Regions from separate parts of the Lactobacillus sp. ESL0230 genome, predicted to be linked through region 2. Evidence: predicted binding sites of a transcription regulator. Region 2 holds the regulator's gene; the other holds the start of a gene.
What was found. Region 2 encodes LexA, which represses DNA repair genes until DNA is damaged. Its sites were predicted from a motif close to CNAACANNTGTTNG; they were not measured.
Positions count from the first base shown of each region.

Region 1: the regulator LexA is predicted to act here: its motif matches at 4,384-4,397, upstream of recA (recombinase RecA).

Region 1 is NZ_REHI01000006.1:154,942-164,710, reverse strand. It holds gene F5ESL0230_RS02655 (YigZ family protein) at 1-69, shown strand, start outside; gene F5ESL0230_RS02650 (glycosyltransferase family 4 protein) at 126-1,280, opposite strand; gene rny (ribonuclease Y) at 1,425-3,056, opposite strand; gene recA (recombinase RecA) at 3,187-4,299, opposite strand; gene F5ESL0230_RS02635 (ABC transporter permease) at 4,451-5,110, opposite strand; gene F5ESL0230_RS02630 (glycine betaine ABC transporter substrate-binding protein) at 5,103-6,032, opposite strand; gene F5ESL0230_RS02625 (ABC transporter permease) at 6,045-6,668, opposite strand; gene F5ESL0230_RS02620 (ABC transporter ATP-binding protein) at 6,668-7,846, opposite strand; gene pgsA (CDP-diacylglycerol--glycerol-3-phosphate 3-phosphatidyltransferase) at 7,993-8,553, opposite strand; gene F5ESL0230_RS02610 (RodZ family helix-turn-helix domain-containing protein) at 8,583-9,668, opposite strand; gene ymfI (elongation factor P 5-aminopentanone reductase) at 9,737-9,769, opposite strand, start outside.
Region 2 is NZ_REHI01000006.1:689,045-698,813, forward strand. It holds gene F5ESL0230_RS05110 (GntR family transcriptional regulator) at 1-409, shown strand, start outside; gene F5ESL0230_RS05115 (ABC transporter ATP-binding protein) at 447-2,243, opposite strand; gene F5ESL0230_RS05120 (ABC transporter ATP-binding protein) at 2,245-3,999, opposite strand; gene F5ESL0230_RS05125 (YneF family protein) at 4,069-4,284, opposite strand; gene F5ESL0230_RS05130 (DUF896 domain-containing protein) at 4,354-4,602, opposite strand; gene lexA (transcriptional repressor LexA) at 4,749-5,372, shown strand; gene F5ESL0230_RS05140 (nucleoside phosphorylase) at 5,632-6,396, opposite strand; gene rplS (50S ribosomal protein L19) at 6,491-6,838, opposite strand; gene trmD (tRNA (guanosine(37)-N1)-methyltransferase TrmD) at 6,950-7,675, opposite strand; gene rimM (ribosome maturation factor RimM) at 7,665-8,180, opposite strand; gene rpsP (30S ribosomal protein S16) at 8,250-8,522, opposite strand; gene ffh (signal recognition particle protein) at 8,605-9,769, opposite strand, start outside.

The sequences.
Region 1 (9,769 bases), 530 kb from region 2:
ACGTTCAACCTAGGCGAAAAACGTTATATCGAAGTTCCTATTACCGAACATAATTATCATTCACAATAATTAAAAGCCATGGAAATCAAACTATTTCCATGGCTTTTTTATTGAATTCAACTCGGTCAATCATGCTTCTTATTTTTTAATTGTTCTGGTTTTTCTTGACCTAAATGCCATACTTCAACTGTTGGATCATTTTTACTGCGCATACTAATTAGTTTTTGAAGTAAACATAATAAGGGCTTATATTTTTCTCCTAGCAGGCCAATCGATTCCACAAATACTTCTAATGCAACAACTAGTCCTGCAATTAACAACCACATCCCCCAGGTTGGTGATAACAAGAATAACAGTGAAATAAATGAAAAAATCAATGATAAAGAATAGATTGCTAAAACTGTCTGTCGATGAGTCAAGCCCATCTTCATTAATTGATGATGTAAGTGGTGCTTATCTGCTTGCGAAACAGGTTGGTTATTCAACTTACGCCGAATCATTGCATAAATGGTATCAGTAATTGGCACACCTAAAATTGTTACTGGTACTAAGAGTGAAATAAAAGTAACATTCTTTAGTCCCTTTAAAGAAAAAATAGCAATCATAAAACCAATATACAAAGCACCTGTATCACCCAAAAATATCTTTGCGGGGTGAAAATTATATGGTAAAAAGCCCAGTAAACAAGCAGCTAGCATAAAACAACTAATTGGAATATAAAGTTGATTGGTATGTAGAAAAAAGTAACCAACAATTCCCATGGTAATCAGCGATATTAGTGATACACCATCAGCTAAGCCATCTAACCCATCAATTAAATCTACTGCATTAGTCAATGCAAGAATCCAAAAAATTGTAATTGGCAAACTCCACCAGCCCAAATTAATCTGTTTATTCAAGAGTGGCAAATTGAGTACATTCATCTTAATGTCAGCCAAAAAATAAATAATTAAAGCACCAATTAAAATGCCAAACATTTTTTGGCGCGGCTTTAGTTCTAGAATATCATCAATAATTCCCGTTAAAACAATTACACTAGAAGCTAACAATACACTAAAAGCTTCATGCGTGGGAAACTGCTCTCGCAATAGAACAAATGTACCAATATTATAGGTCACAAAGATACCCAAGCCACCAAGGGTTGGCATTGGTTTTTTATTAACTCTTCTAGCATTAGGATTATCAACCGCCCCCAAAACAAAGGCAAGACGCCTAATAAATGGTGTAATTGACGCTTGAATAATCACTAGAAAGAATAATTCAACAATAATTTTAAACATAGTCGACTACTTTCATAATTAATTGCTTTAATTATACAGGGTGAAGCAAAAATCCACAAATCACAAAATTTACTATTTAATAATTGAATTTTTTACTATATTTAAACACAAATCAAAAAAGCTGAATTTTTTAATTCAGCTTTTTTATCTTGCAACTGCGACTACCCTTTTTTCACGGATAACCGTAATTTTAATATTACCTGGGTAATCAAGTTCCTTTTCAACTTGCTTACGAATATCATGGGCCAATACAGTAATTCGGTCATCTGAAATCTTATCTGGCTTGACCATCACGCGAACTTCTCGTCCAGCTTGAATGGCATAAGCTTGATCAACTCCATCATATCTTTTAGCAATTTGTTCTAATTCAGTTAATCTTCTTATATAATTTTCTAAACTTTCACTTCTTGCCCCAGGTCGAGCCGAAGATATCGTGTCTGCCGCCACTACTAGCTCAGCAACAAATGATAACTTCGGTACATCACCGTGATGGGCCGCAATTGCATTAACAACTACATCTGATTCATGATATTTTCTAGTTAATTCTACACCAATTTCAACGTGTGAACCTTCAATATCATGATCGATGGCTTTTCCTATATCGTGTAATAATCCCGCGCGAACTGCTAATTTTTCATTTAAACCAAGCTCAGCCGCCATTGCTCCAGCTAATTTAGCCACTTCAATTGAATGCCCTAAAACATTCTGGCCATAGGACGTTCGATATTTAAGGCGACCAAGAATTTTAACAAGTTCAGGATTCATTCGATGAATCCCTAGCTCCATTAATGCGCTTTCACCAGCTTCATAAATGTCATCATTGACTTCTTTGCGTGCTTTATCAACCATCTCTTCAATTCGAGCTGGATGAATACGACCATCCTTAACCAGCCGTTCCATTGCTCGTTTAGCAATTTCACGTCGAATCGCGTCAAAGCCACTCAAAGTGACTACTTTAGGAGTATCATCAATTATTAAATCAACTCCAGTTAGAGCTTCAAAGGAGCGAATATTCCGACCTTCTCGACCAATAATTCTTCCCTTCATTTCCTCATTAGGCAAATTAACTACTGAAACTGTTGTTTCAGCAACAGTTTCAGCCGAACTACTTTGAATTGCATCAATAATAATTTTACGGGCATAATGATCAGCTTTAACCCGAATTTCTTCATTACTATCCTTGATCATTTCTGCCCGTTCCTTAACTAGTTCATCAGATAATTGGGTCAAAACTAACTTCTGTGCTTGATCTTTACTCAGTTGAGCAACCTCGTACAGCTTTTCCTTAGTTTGATCGACTAAGTCAGTTACAACCTTTATATTTTTCTTTAGCTCTAGTTCTTGCTTACGAAAGTGATTTTCTTTTTCAGTTAATTCGGCTTCCTTTTCCGTCAATAAAGAGTTTTTATGTTCAAAAGTATCTTCTTGTTGCTTTAAACGATTAGTATCGCGTGCAACCAAATCGCGCTTAACATTTAATTCATCTTCAACCTTTTGTCGATAAGTTTGAATTTGCTCTTGCGCTTCAAGAATTTTTTCTTTTTTAATATTTAGTGCACTCTGCTTTAAAGTTTCAGCAGCTTGCTTTTGAAAACTTATTTCAGCTTGGGTAGCTGCCACTTGAGACTTTGCTTCAGCTAAAATATTATCAGCATTCTTTTTGGCATTTTGAGCTTTCTTTTCCCAAATATTTTTTCTGAAATAATAGCCAATAATTAAACCTAGTAAAATTGAAATAATAGCAATCGCGATGGGAACCAAAATTGTTTTTATCATGATTACTATCGCCTTTTTTTATTTTTAGATTATTCACACAAACTTAATGATAAATAACCTAATCACTTATGTCAATCAACTAAAAAAAACCTTGACCAAAATTTATAGATCAAGGTTAATTTCTTCAATTCTAGTTACTTTTGTCATCTACTTCTTTTTCAGCAGAAGTCGTTTTAGTTTCTGGTTTGGTTGCCTTAGCTTTTTTAGCTTTAGCATTTTCTGGATCTTCACGTTCAGAAATGGCTTCTTCATCAATACCATAAATATGACGAACTTCCTTTTGAACTTCAGCGTATATTTCTGGATGATCTTCTAAATATTGCTTTGCATTTTCACGCCCCTGACCAATACGTTCATCTTTGTATGAATACCAAGAGCCAGCTTTCGCAATAATATCTTTATCAGCTGCCATATCTAGCAATTCACCACTTTGGGAAATACCTTTGCCATACATCATATCTACTTCCGCAACTTTAAAAGGCGGTGCAACTTTGTTTTTAACAACTTTAATTTTTACACGATTTCCCGTTATTTCGCCACCAGTCTGCTTAATTTTTTCTGCACGTCTAATTTCTAAACGGATTGTCGCATAAAACTTAAGTGCGCGCCCACCTGGAGTCGTTTCCGGATTACCAAACATAATGCCAACTTTTTCTCTAATTTGATTAATAAAAATGGCAATTGTCTTTGTCTTGTTAATATTTCCAGAAAGCTTACGCAAAGCCTGACTCATTAAACGTGCTTGTAACCCCACATGACTATCACCCATTTCTCCGTCAATTTCAGCTTGGGGAACTAGAGCAGCTACAGAGTCGACAATTAAAATATCAATTGCACCACTTGTAATTAGTGTATCCGCAATTTGTAATCCTTCTTCACCAGTATTAGGCTGCGATAAAATGAGTGAATCCACATCAACCCCTAAGGCTTCTGCATATGCTGGATCCATTGCATTTTCAGCATCAATGTAAGCAGCCGTACCACCACGCTTTTGTACTTCAGCTACAGCATGTAAAGCAACCGTGGTCTTACCAGAAGATTCAGGACCATAAATTTCAACAATTCTTCCCCGTGGATAGCCCCCGACCCCTAAAGCTGAGTCAAGTGCAAGTGAACCAGATGGAATCGTTGAAATTTTAGTATCTGCTTTATCGCCCATGCGCATAACAGCGCCCTTACCGAAGTTCTTTTCTATTTTTTTAAGCGCATTTTCCAATGCTGCCTGCTTTTCATCTTTGGGCAAGACTTTTCCTCCTCTAAAATAATAATCACCAGTTTATACTCATTAATTATACGTTGCTTGAAGATATATTTGCAAGAAATATAGCGAACAAATGTTTAAATAAGCTTAAGCCCTACTAATATATATGCAAAAATAACCCATATTTTTTGATTTATTTTTTTAATCCTTTAGGTTGTACCCAATTTTGGACCAAGTTAAGCAATAGATCAACTAATACTGCCATTAATGCAGTGGGAAACGCCCCAGCTAAAATTATTGCGTTGCCGCTAGTTGCATTAGTACCGCGAATAATAATATCGCCTAATCCGCCGGCACCAACAAAAGAACCAATTGAAGTAATTCCAATTGCTATTACTAAAGCATTTTTTAAACCAGCTACAATTACTGAAATTGATAAAGGTAACCGAACCAAATAAAGTAATTGCAGCTTAGTCATTCCCATACCTTTACCTGAATCAATAATATTTTTATCAACACTGCACATGCCAGTATATGTATTTTTAATAATTGGTAACAATGAATATAGCGTAACAGTAAAAACAACTGTTTTTACTCCTAAACCCATTCCAATCATTACGATTGACAAAAGAGCAAGTGAGGGGATTGTCTGAATGAAATTAGCAAATTCAAGCACAAAACTTCCCAAATGTGTATTACGAGCAATCACAATTCCCAGCGGAATACCAATAATTGCTGCAAACAATACACCATAAACTGACATTAAAAAAGTACGATTAAATTGACTAAGTATATAATTGCCATTATGTTGATAATAATAAATAAATTGTTGCCATAAAGTTAAATTAGCCATTATTTTTACCCCTAAAAAAATTATGTTTTACCAAAAATTGATGCGCCACGGTAGAGGGTTCTAGTAATCTATCATCTACTTCAAAATTCATTCTTCGTATGTCATGAATACTAATATTCCCCACTAATCTCATCAAAAGAGGCTTAAGGTCGGGATGATTACGTAATAAATAATTATTAATTAACATGCCGCAATTATATGGCGGAAAAAAATGCTTATTATCCTTTAATAATTTTAATCGATAGCTATCAATTCGCCCATCCGTAGAATAACCTAAAATCACATTCACTTTACCACTTTTTAGGGCGGAATAAACCAGACCAATATTCATTGGCTCAATTTTGGTAAAAGCCATATGATACGCTTGCTTAAACTGCCTATAACCAACTCCTGGTGCATTAATCCATTCCGAAGCAACTCCAAATGAAAATTTATTTTGCCATTGTTTTAAGTCAGAAATTTTATATAAATTATATTTTTTTTGTGCACTTTTTTTTACCATAAAGGCATAATTATTGGCAAAGCCATAAGTGGGAAGATATGTTTGATCCCACCTTTTTTTCGCCTCACTCCGCACTGTCTGATTGGCCCTTTTTGCATTTTTAATTGGAGCTAGATGTAAATTAGCAGTCAATTCACCCCCATCATAGGCAACCGCTTGGATGTCAGCATCATGACGATACAATGCTTGGTGCTGCATTGGGGCTGAACCTAAATTATTAACAATGGAAGCGCGATATGGCGTTTCATGTTCAATTAATTGAACAATTATGTTAGCGACAATTTGAGATTCAGTTGTTGTTAAGGCAGTTACTCTAATCTGATCACTACTAGGTTGATTATCAACTAATCCACACGCACAAGTAGCTATCATAGTCATAAATGTAATGGTAGAAATTAATATTTTTGCTCGTCTTTTCATTACTAAGCCTCCCTATATACCTTTAGGAATAATTTTTTTCTCTAGTAAACCAAGTAAAAAATCTGTTAATAATGCTAAAGCAATTACTGGGAGGGTTCCACCAAGAATTAAATCAGGTTGATAAAGACTAAGTCCACTAAAAATAAAATCGCCTAATCCTCCAGCTCCAATATAGGAAGCCAATGTTGCCCAAGCAATTATATAAATTGCAGCTAAACGAATTCCAGCCATAATTACTGGCATTGCTAAAGGGAGCCTTACTTTAGTAATTAATTGTATTTTGGTCATGCCAAGACCACGAGCAGAATCGATAATATTAGTATCCACATTAGTTAGTCCCACATAAGTATTACGCAAAATTGGCATTAAACTATACAAAAAAAGTGCAATAATTGCTGGCAAACGTCCTACTCCAAATAATGGAATCATCATTGCTAATAATGCAAGAGCTGGAATAGTTTGCAAAATGCTCGTAATCGAAATTATTATTTTCGCAATTCGTGGAATTTTTAGTAAAAAAACGCTTAAAGGAATTGCTACAATAATTCCTAAGGATAATGAAATAATCGCTATATAAATTTGCTGCCAAGTTTTAACAATTAACTCTAATCCATGTTGAGTTAAAAAAGCAACCATTATTTTACCTCTTTTTCTGATTTTTCAATTAAAGCTGTTTTATCGCCCCATATTTTTTCATAAATCACATTAACCAGGCTAGAACGAGTTACTATACCTACTAATCTTTCATTATCGTCAACAACCGGAATATATTGTCCAGCGCGGCTTAAAATTCGACTAAAATTATCACGTAAATATTCATCTGGTCTTAGGACTGGAATTTTAGTTAATAAAATTTCACTAATCTTATTAGCGTGGTTATATTTTTTCTGTAACTCATTAATTGAAATATATCCTTTAAAGTGATTTTCGAGATCAACAACTAACAGCGTATCAACTCGATGTTCCTTCATCATTGCTAATGCAGCCGTTAAAGAAGCCGTTTGATTAATTTTGACGGGATCAGTGAGCATCACGTTTTTTACTTTAACAGTTTCATATTTTGCTTCAGAAAGGCGCTTTTCACCAATCAAATTCTCTACAAATTTATTTTTTGGATAGTGCAAAATTTCATCTGGTGAGCCAACCTGAATTAAATGACCCCCGTGTAAAACAACTATTTTAGTAGCAAGCTTTAGGGCTTCATCCATATCATGTGTAACAAACACTATTGTTTTACCTAACTTGGATTGTAAATTTTTCACTAAAGTCTGCAAACTTTCACGCGTAATCGGATCTAATGCACCAAATGGCTCATCCATTAAAATCAAGTTTTGATTTGCAGCTAAAGCTCTAATGACACCTACTCGCTGCTGCTGACCACCAGATAATTCATTAGGATAGCGATCTAAATATGATTTAGGTAACTGAGCTAATTCTATTAACTTATTTACAGCAACCGCTATTTTTTCCTTTGGCCATTTTAATAATTTTGGTACCAGAGCAATATTTTGTCGAATCGTCATATGAGGCATTAAGCCATTACTCTGAATCACATATCCAATATGTCGTCTTAAAAAAACAGGATTAAATTCTTTAACATTTTTTCCTTTAATTAAAACCTTTCCCTTAGTTACACTATTCATCCGATTAATCATTCGCATTAGTGTTGTTTTACCCGAGCCAGAGGTTCCAATTAGACAGCAAAATTCACCCTTATTTATTTTGAAGTTAATGTTGTCAACAGCTGGTTTGCTCATTTTAGGATATAGCTTTGTTACATTCTTAAATTCAACCATCGGTATATTTTTTACCATAATATTTCCCCCTTTTTTCAATAGTATTATAGTTCAATCCTATCAACATAATTAAAGACGGGCAATAATATACTATTACATATTTTTTAAATTATAAAACTAAAATAAAAAACACTAACATTGTTAGTGTTTTTAAATATTTAAAACTACATTGAACCTTTGAAGATATTCCAAGAACTACGAAAATAATCATAGCCAGAATATATTGTAAAAATCAAAGCAAGATAGAGTAAAACTGTTCCAATATGATAAATATCACCAATTAATAAGAAAATAATCGACAGCATCTGACAAGTTGTCTTAATCTTTCCCGGCATCTCAGCTGCCATTACTTGACCTTTATTTTCAGCTAAAATCAGCCGTAACCCAGTAACTGCTAACTCACGACAGACAATAATTGCCACAATCCAAGCTGGTGCTAATTTTAATGAAATTAACATAACAAAAGCAGTCATAGTTAACATCTTATCTGCTAATGGATCCGCAAATTTACCAAAATTGGTCACTAAATTGCGTGAGCGAGCAAGATGACCGTCAAACCAGTCAGTAGCTGATGCTACTGCAAAAACTATCGCTGCAATAACTAAATTCCAGTAAACAGTACTACCTGCTACTTTAAAACTTGCATCTCCGCCAAAGATAACAATTAACATAAATACCGGTATTAGAAATATTCTAAACACCGTCAACTTATTGGGTAAATTCATTCTTAAATTTTCCTCCTAAAATACAGTAATTAGTTACTGCTGCCACCTTGGTTATCAGACGAACTGCTTGAGTTATTATTAGCTTGATGATGATCAGTAGTATCGGTTTGATTATCATGGTTTACCTGACCGTTAGTTTGCTGTCCAGTAGATTGATTATTGTTAGTGGTGCTGTTATTTTCAGTATTATTGGTCTGATGGTGGTCTTGATTTTGCTCAGTTTCAGTACGCTGGTTTTGGGTAGTACCAGTATTAGCATTCCCTGTATTGTTATTTTGATTTACCTCACCATTTCTTTGAACTTGGTGATGCTTACCAATAAATAAGGTTAGTGATAGCCCTGCACTTTGGCCATTATAAGGTACTTTTTTGCCACCAACTGAAACGGTCGTTCCAAGCGCATTGCTAAAAGTAACAACTACTGTTTGGGCACTTTCAGGTATACGCACTGTATGTTTTTGCCCCGCAGTCAAGGTCTGGGCTCCTTGATTCACACCATTCATTGCAACCGAAATCGTTGTTACTTGATCACCTGCTCGAACTACTATATTACGATTCTTCTTTAAACCAGTAATTTCATATTGATTTACAGCTAATTCCCTAACTTTGACTAGGTTGGGTTTAGCCTTTTTAACTTTTTTTGGTCTGCTAGTATTTTCTGATGAAACCGATACATCGCTAGCAGAATTATTATTCTGATTTCCTGCTGATGAAAAGTGGGCATATACCATATAACACACTAGCACAACTACTACGATTCCTAAAATAATAATAATTCGCGGAAGATAATCTTTCCAGAGCTTTTTTTTACTGTTAGTAGTCTTACTTACTTCTTCACTTTTATTATCGATAGATTCTTCAACATACTCATCAGGTTCAGCTTGTGGTATTTCTTGGTGATATTCATTAAGTAATTCTTTACCATCTAATCCGACTACTTGAGCATATTGTCTAATAAAAGCGCGTACATAAAAGTCACCTGGTAGCTTATCAAAATCATTTTGCTCAATTGCCGTCAGATATCTACCTTGAATCTTAGTTGCTTTTTCAACATCTTCAATTGAAAGTCCTTTTGCCTCTCTGGCACTGCGTAATTTGTCTCCGATATCCGCCATAGTTACCTCTTTAAATTCTTTATTTTATACATTGAGTATAACATATACTACTAACTATTAATTTTTATTTATATAAGCCAGCCTCCACTGACATAAATTGT
Region 2 (9,769 bases):
TAATATCAATTTAACTAATAGTAATCTAATTATGTATAACTCCCACGATTCCTTTTCAGTTATTAGTCAAAAAATTGATGTTTATCTTAAAAGTAAGCAAGTGCCAACAGCAATTGCCTGTTATAACGACGAACTTGCTGTCTTAGTTATTGATAAGTTAAAAAACAAAAATATCAAGATTCCGCAAGATATATCTGTTGTTGGTTTTGATAATTTCGATTCTGCAACTTATTTATCTCCTAGTTTAACCACCATGAATTATCAAAGAACTCTTGTCGGAAAAGAAGCTGGTAAGGGAATACTAACATTAATTAAAGGTAAAAAATTTTCCTCAATTGTGCATCAGCCACAATTACAAATACGTGATTCAGTTTGCACTCCTAAAAATAAGAAATCAAAAAGGCACTGATAAATTATCAGTGCCTTTTTGATTTTGAAACAGTTATTTAGTTTTGCTTATGTCTATTTTGTAACGTGTACAGATTATAATAGTAACCATGTTGATTAATTAATTCATCATGAGTACCACGTTCAACAATTTTGCCGTCGTCAAGTACAATTATTTGATTAGCATCAACAATTGTAGACAATCTATGAGCAATTGCTAAAGTAGTACGTCCTTGGCGTAAGCTTTTCAATCCCTTCTGAATCAAAGTTTCAGTTTCAGTATCAACATTTGCCGTTGCTTCATCCAAAACCAGAATTTTGGGATCTGTAACTAAAGTCCTAGCAAAAGATATTAGTTGTCTCTGCCCTTGACTAAATTCACTACCGCCTTCACCAACTTCTGCATGATATTCTCCACTTAATTTTTTAATAAAATCATCTGCTTGTACGGTTTTAGCCGCCTTTTTTATTTGGTCGTCTGTAATTTTATCATTATATAATCTAATATTTGAACTTATGTCACCATAAAACATGAACGGCTCTTGTAAAACAAGTCCAAGTTTCTGGCGAAGTTCGGCTTTAGGATACCTTCTAATATCTACACCATCAATTAAAATTTCACCTTGATAAAATTCATAAAAACGCATCATTACATTAATAATTGAACTTTTTCCTGATCCAGTATGCCCAACAATTCCTAAAGTTTCTCCGGGATTAACTGTGAAAGAAATATCATGTAAAATTTCATTTTGACCATCATAAGAAAAACTAACATGTTTAAATTCAATTTTCCCCTGCCTAATAGTCAGTCCTGATTGTTCATTTTGCGCAGGTTCATAATTAATATTATCTAAAATTTTGAAAATTCGTTTACCAGCAACTATTCCATCCTGAAAAAAGGTCATTTGATCCATTAAAGTTGCTATTGGATTGAAAAACTGTGAAATATATTGCGAAAATGCATAAACGACTCCCGCTGGAACAAAAGTCTCCCGCAATGGAAAGCCAAAATACATTAACGTCAATGCCAAGGCTAGTGAATATAATAAACTAGTCAATGGTGAAAGTAAGATTGAATTAAGAGTAATCATACTGAACCTAGTTCTCATCAAATTAGAATTTTCTTGTTCAAAATGATGGCTCATTCTCTCTTCCTGTTTGAACTGTTGAATAAGAGAAACACCTTCAATTGATTCATTTAAATTTGTATTAATCCTGCTTAAGCGTTCCCGATAATTACGATACAGCTTGGAACTTCTTTTTGAATACTGCCAAATGATCAATAATAAAATTGGTAGAAAAGCAAGGACAATAAAACCAGCTAATGTATTCGTCGAAAACATGGCAATTAAAGCAGAAATAATTGAAAAAAATGAAAGAACCACACTAGCTAAAACTGTCAGAAAGTTGCTCAAAGTCATTGTATCATTGGTTACGCGTGACACAATGGAGCCTGCAGGAGTTTGATCAAAATAACGCATTCCTAAAGTATGCAATTTTTGATAAAGATCTGTTCGTAAAGCTTCTAATGATTTTTCTGACCCTAAAGCAAAAAAATATTCATAAGTAAACTGCAATATTGCCTTAATGATAGAGCCTAAAGCGTATAATATACCAGCAAAAATAATCACCTGTGTTGTAACATCTGCTTTTACTAGATAGTTATCCAGAAAGAACTGTAATCCATAGGGTAACAACATATTAATTGCACTAACTAAAAAAGCACCAATCCCAGCAACAATAATTTCATTTTTAAAACGCCAAACAAAACCAAGTAATCGTTTTAATATTTTTAACTGTTCTTTAACCGGAATTTCTTGAGCCCAAACAGATTGATTCGTCTCTTGTTCGTCCACACTATTCACCAACCTTTTCTTCTAATTCTTGTTTTTGCCACATATCTGCATACCAACCATGAGCAGCTAATAACTGGTCATGAGTTCCACGCTCAACAATTTGACCATCTTTTAATACTAAAATCAGGTTAGCATGCATTACTGAAGTTAAGCGATGAGTTGCAATCACTGTTGTCTTGTCTTTGCGTTCTTGATTTAAAGACTTTAAAATTGCCATCTCAGTTCTGGCATCAACGGCCGATAAAGCATCATCCAAAATTAATATTTGACTTTTTTTAACCAAAGCACGTGCAATTGACATTCGTTGCTTTTGTCCTCCAGAAAGCGAAATACCATTTTCCCCTACCAAAGTTTGATAATCTCTTGGCATTTGCATAATATCTTCATGTAAATCACTCTTTTTTGCAGCCGAAATAATTTCTGCTTTTTGTGCGTTCGTTTTTGCAAAAGAAATATTATTTTTAATATTAGTTGAAAACAAATAATTATTCTGTGGAACGTAAGAAATTTGTTTTAATAAAAGTTCTAACGGAATTTGCCGAATATCTAAACCATTCAATGTAATTTGACCATCGTACTTATCAAAATCCCGTAAAAGCAGTTGAATGATTGAAGTTTTACCAGCTCCAACTTTACCGACTAAACCTAATGTTTGCCCAGTCTTTAAAGTGAAATTAATATGATGTAGTATGGGGAGATTAGGTTCATCAGGATAGGCAAAAGAATTAATATGATATACTAAATCGCCAGTAATATCAGTCGCAGATAAATTTGGGTCAGCCTTATCATCTGTAATCTCAGGCTTTTCAGCTAGTAATTTTTCAATCCGATCATAACTAGCACTGCCACGTTCTAAAATATTAAAAAGGTAGCCAATTGCAAACATGGGCCAAACCATATTGCCAATATAAGCAATAAAGGAAACTAGCTGACCAACTGATAATGAATGATTAACCACCATTAGTCCACCATAAATGATAGTTATGGCATAAGTTAAGCCAATCAATAAGGTACTTAAGGGATCAAACATTGAATCCCACTTAAATACTTGTTTATTAATTTGAATTGTATCAGCAACCATAGCATTAAATGCTGCCGCATCAGCTTTTCCTTGACCGAAAGTTTTTATTACTTTTATTCCAGAAACTGATTCTTGCGTCTTATTATTTAAACGGGAAAAAGCTGCTTGAGATTTATCAAACGAGTCATGTAGTTTATCACCTAACTTCCAAGCCCCGACAGCTAAAAATGGTAAGGGTAATAAAGCAACTATTGTCAAACGCCAGTTTACAAAAATCACCATAGCAACTATAGTAGATAAGCCCATGACCAAAGAATCGACTAGGGTCAGTACCCCCTCACCTGCTACTTCTTGCACTGCCGAAACATCATTAGTAGCATGAGCCATCAAATCACCAGTTCGATGTCTTTGATAAAAAGTCCGATCCATTTCCATAAAATGACGAAATAGCTTTGACCGTAATTGTAACTCGAGTTCTGCAGCACCACCCCAGATCTGCTTTCGCCAAAAGTAGCGAAAACTATATAATAATAAAGCAGCAATAATAATTGTCAAAATCAGTAAGGTATATTCACTCCAAGAAATATGTCCTTGATTTAATTGATCAGCCATTAAGCCTAAAATACGTGGTGGGACTAAATTGACAAAAGATGTTAGTATTAAAAATGTGATACCGATGAGATACCTTTTTTTCTCCTGTTTAAAGAACCAACTTAATTTATAAAATATACTCATTATTCACCTAACTTTATTTATACAAAAAGACGGAGATAAACCCCGTCTTTTTCAATCTAGTAAAATTATTTATTTTTGATGTTTCATCATGTTCATTACTTGGTTGACCTTCTTAGCCGAAGGTTTCTGTCCCATTTGTGACATCATGGCAACAATCATATCTTCACTGATTGGTGGATTATCTTTAAAATATTTCTTCATATAAGTTCTTGCACCATAGAAGCCTCCTACAAGACCAATTAGTAGTGCAATAATAATTAAAAAAATTTCTAACCCTAAATTCATAAAACAGTCACCTCAATTTGTCCAATAAATATATCTTACCTAAAAATCATTTAAAATTAAAGGCTAAAGTTAATTTTTTCTTAAAGCTTTTTTCCGTTGAATCGCTTTAGCTTTTTCAGAAGTAATTTCTTTACCATCTTTATCAAGTATTACCAAATTTTCAACATCTTGCTTAAAACTGGCCCGAAAGTTTTTGATAAATTCTTGGTGTAATTTTTCTCGTTCTTTTTCTTCCTCAGCAGTTAGACCCTCAGCCTTTTTCTTATGATAAAGTTCATTGATTCGGTCAACCATCTTTTTTTCTTTGTCTTTTGTCATTCTTTGCACCTCTCAATAAAAAAGTCTACCTTATTTTTAACTATAAAAAAAGTCTAAGCTTTTAGAACGTTTGTTTGCATATAGCTATAATATCTGCTAAAATAAACTTAACTTAAGATAATTGTCATTACTATAGGAGCGTATTTATGACTACCAAGCAAAATCCTAAACAACTGCAAATTCTCCAATATATCTATGATACTGTACAAAAGCGTGGCTTCCCACCTACTGTGCGCGAAATTTGCCATGAAGTAGGACTATCATCTACTTCAACTGTTCATGGTCACTTAACACGACTTGAACGAAAAGGACTTCTGCTTAAAGATGCTACTAAACCACGTGCCTTAGAAGTAACCGCTCAAGGCAAAAAAGTTTTGGGCATTAAATCTACTGAAATTCCAATAGTTGGTGTGGTAACCGCTGGTGAACCAATTTTAGCAGTTGAAGATATCGAAGATTATTTTCCTCTTCCGCCAGATTTGGCTAATGATTCAGATAACCTATTTATGCTAAAAATTCATGGTGAAAGTATGATTAATGCTGGCATTTTAAACGGTGACAATGTTATTGTTCGCAAGCAAAGTTCAGCAATTAATGGTGAAATAGTAGTTGCTATGACCGATGAAAATGAAGCAACCGTTAAACGCTTTTATAAAGAAAAAGATCATTATCGTCTTCAACCTGAAAATGACAATATGGCACCAATTATTTTAGATAAAGTGCAAATATTAGGTAAAGTGGTTGGACTTTATCGCAATAACATTTTCTAAATTGGCTAAAAAAGCCTGATTAATAACTTTTAACTACAAATATCTAACTGCAATTAAATTGATATTTGTAGTTTTTTTATAAAAAAGTCCGATAACAAAAAGCAATGCTAATTTTCCACATCTATTAGATTTATTCCATTCACAAAGTTTTGGCGTTATTTTTTTGATAAATGCTTTAATATCAACTTATTTATTTTATTTTGTGAAATACGTCAATGTTTCATATAGGTTTCACAACCATATTTTTCACAAAGTATGTTTAAACTTCAGCAATTATTTTAGCCGCTAAGGTGAGGGCGGTTTCATGAGTATCCAGCCCCCAGCCCCTATCATTGTGACATTCAATATTACTTAATGAATCTGCCGTAAATAAGATTTGCGCAAAATCAACTCGGCGAAATTGTGCACATGCAGCCATGGCTGCACACTCCATTTCAACACAAGCAGCACCAAGTTTTCTAAATTGTTGAACTTTTTGAGCAGTTTCTCTGAAAAAACCATCAGTTGTCCAGGTTAAAACTTTCTTAGCTTTTAAACCATTTCGTTTCATTAAAAATTCAATTCGGCTTAAATAAGCTGAGTTTAAGTCAACAAAGTTGCTGGCTTTTATATAATGAAATGAAGTACCTTCATCTCTAATTGCCTTAGTTGGTAATAAAAAATAACCTTCTGGCAGGTCAACCAATGTTCCAGCCGAGCCAATCGTTAATATTTGCTTAACCCCATAACTAATTAGCCAATCAAGTAATTCAGTGGCAGCTGCAGCACCAAGTTTGGCTTGACAAAATGTGATTTTCTCTTGACCAATTTCAACTTCATAAATGGGGGTTTTACCTTCAAAGCAATCAAATTGTCCTATTAAACGATGCGGATATACTATTAAAAATCGTTTTATTGCATCATTTGTAATAAATGCAAATAACAATTTTCGGTGAAAGTGATAATTCACTTTACTTCTTTCATGGTCTGGCTCTAATACTGCGTTTCGATTTGCGTCAAAATCTAATAAAAAAGGCCGTTGCACTTTAAAACCTCCTAGCTAAAATAAGATTGCTGGTATTTTAACATAAAAAAATAGAACTGTCCTTATTAAAAAGATAGTTCTACTTTTTATTTGTTTAACGACGCTTCTCAGCAATTCTTGCAGACTTACCATGACGTTCACGTAAGTAGTAAAGCTTAGCACGACGTACACGACCATGACGCAATACCTCAACTTTAGCCACACGTGGATCATTAACTGGGAAGGTACGTTCAACACCAACACCAGAAGCAATCTTACGAACAGTGTAAGCAGCTGCAATACCAGCGCCTTTACGCTTAATTACAACGCCTTCAAACATCTGAATACGTTCATGACTACCTTCAACAACACGTACATGAACACGGATAGTGTCACCTGCACGAAAATCAGGAATATCATCACGTAATTGCTCTTTAGTTAATTCTTGAATTAATGGATCCATTGTTTTTCTCCTTCTTCGGCATTCATTAACGTTACTTCCGCCAGCGGAACACCCCTAATTATTAGTGCCCGTATAGCACCTGAACTATCTTAGCAAATTCTTGATTGCAAATCAAGCTTTGTTAATTTCAGCTTTAATTTCACTTAACATCTTTTTTTCAGCTGTAGTCATAACATATTTTTCAAGCAAGTCCGGCCTTTTAAGATATGTCACTTTCAACGCTTCTTTATGCCGCCATTCAGCAATTTTTTGATGGTTACCAGAAGTTAAAACTGCCGGTACTTTCATGCCTTCAAAATTTTCAGGTCTGGTATATTGTGGGTACTCCAATAATCCATGAGAAAAACTTTCATCAATAGGTGAAGCAGCATTACCTAAAATACCAGGTAACAAGCGAATAGTTGCATCAATCATACTCATCGTTGGCAGTTCCCCACCAGTTAAAACATAGTCACCAATTGAAACAACTTCATCAGCCATATCATAAACCCGTTGATCAAAACCTTCATAATGACCACAAATAAAGGTCAAATTTTCTTCACGTGCCCAATTTTGAGCAACTTGTTGATTAAAAATCTTTCCTTGCGGAGCTGTAATGATTACTTTCCCTTTGTTTTTTAAGGAATCAAGTGCCCTTTTAATTGGCATAATCTGTAGGACCATTCCGGCGCCACCACCATATGGTGCATCATCAACATGATGGTGAACATCAGCTGTAAAATCACGAAAATTGACTAAATTTAATTGCCACTTATTGTCCTCAAGTCCGCGACCAAGCATCGAAGTTTGTAAAGGCGTGAACATATCTGGAAAAAGAGTCAATACGTTAATCTGCATCGCGCAAACCCTCCAGTAACTCAACATAAACTCTTTTATTGGTAATATCGACTTGTTTAACTACTTCATCAATATAAGGAAGCAGGTATTCATTCCCAGAATCTTCAGTAACTTCCCACACATCATTAGCACCAGGGGCTTCAATGCCAGTAATTTGCCCCAAATCATTACCAGTTAAATTATCAAGCACACGGCAACCTAAAATATCACGATAATAATATGTACCTGGAGGTAGTTGATGCTGATTAAGCTCACTCACTACCAATATTTTACCCATTAACTGCTTTGCGACTTCAATTGTATCAATTTCGGTAAATTGAACTAGCCAAAATTGCTTAAATGGTCTGGCAGTTTTAACAGTTAAAGTTCTATCAGTGTCATTTTTTAGGGATAATTTATTGCCCGCAACAAAACGTTCCTGCGGAAAATCGGTAATTAAAGCGATTTTAAGTTCTCCCGCTAAGCCATGGGTAGTTAAAATTTTTGCAACATCGTAAAATTGCATTTTTTCTCCTAACTCAAAAGAAAAAAGTTTGAAGCATAAGGGGCCTCAAACTTTTAACCGGCAAATTCATTACTTATTGAATTTTGAATCATGCAACTTCTTCATTAAACCGGCACTTGAAAGTAGTGAACGAACTGTGTCAGAAGGTTGTGCACCCTTCTTTAGCCATTCAAAAATCTTATCCTCGTCAAGTTTCAATTCTTTTGGTTCTGAAACAGGATTGTAGTAACCTACTTCTTCAATAAAACGGCCATCACGTGGCATTCTTGAATCTGCAACAACTATTCTATAAAAAGGCTTTCTTTTAGCACCCATACGGCGCATACGAATTTTAACTGACATAAATTTATTCCTCCTAAAAGTTACGGATTATAATATAGCACTTTTTTGAAAAAGTGTAAAGTGTTTTCCCTTAACATATTGATTAAGAATGGTAGCGCTTAACTTTCATTCGTTTCTTTTTATTTTTTTTAAACTTTTTACCCATGTGTCTCATAGCCATGCGTCCCATCGGTGAATTCATCCCAGGTAAATTTTCCATCCCTTTAAAATTACCATTAGTAATTTTACTCATCATCTCGCGAGCTTGTTTGAATTGCTTAATCATTCGATTTACTTCTACAATCGGACGACCAGAGCCGGCAGCAATTCTTCTTCTGCGACTGGGGTTAAGTAATTCTGGATTTTCACGTTCTGCTTGAGTCATTGAAGAAATAATTGCTTTAACATAAACAATTTGCTTCTTATCAAAATTCATATTCTTTAATTGCGGATTATTAGCCATTCCTGGAATCATTTTGACTATTTGATCAAGCGGCCCCATCTTTTCAACTTGCTCCAATTGATCAACAAAATCATTGAAATCAAAAGTATTTTCTTTCATTTTTGCTGCAACAGCTGCTGCTTTTTTGGCATCATAGTCTTGCTGGGCTTTCTCAATTAAAGTGAGCATATCACCCATTCCCAAGATTCGTGAGGCCATCCGATCTGGATAAAACTGTTCTAAATCAGTTAATTTTTCACCCTGTCCAGTATAAATAATCGGCTTACCAGTCACCGCTCTGATTGAAAGCGCCGCTCCACCTCGGGTATCTCCATCAAGCTTAGTTAAAATAATGCCGGTAATATCAAGCCGATTATCAAATCCGGCTGCCACATCAGTAGCAACTTGCCCCGTCATTGCATCGACAACTAGCAAAATATTATCTGGTTGGGCAATTTCTTTTACTTGTTCAAGCTCCTCCATTAAGGGCTCATCAATTTCCAACCTACCAGCAGTATCGATAATCACATAGTCGTTCTTGTTTTGCTCTGCTTGTTTCAATCCATTTGCGACAATTTGTGCTACATCTGATTGATCCTGTTCACTATAAACTGGTACTTTTAAATCAGCACCAATTTGTTGCAATTGTTCGATAGCTGCTGGACGGTAAATATCACCAGCAATGAGTAATGGCCGCGCTTTTTCTTTTTCAATTAGTTGATTAGCTAATTTACCAACCGTAGTTGTTTTACCAGTACCCTGTAAACCAACCATCATAATTATTGTAGGAATATGCTTTGATTTATTCAGAATAGTTGCACTTGAA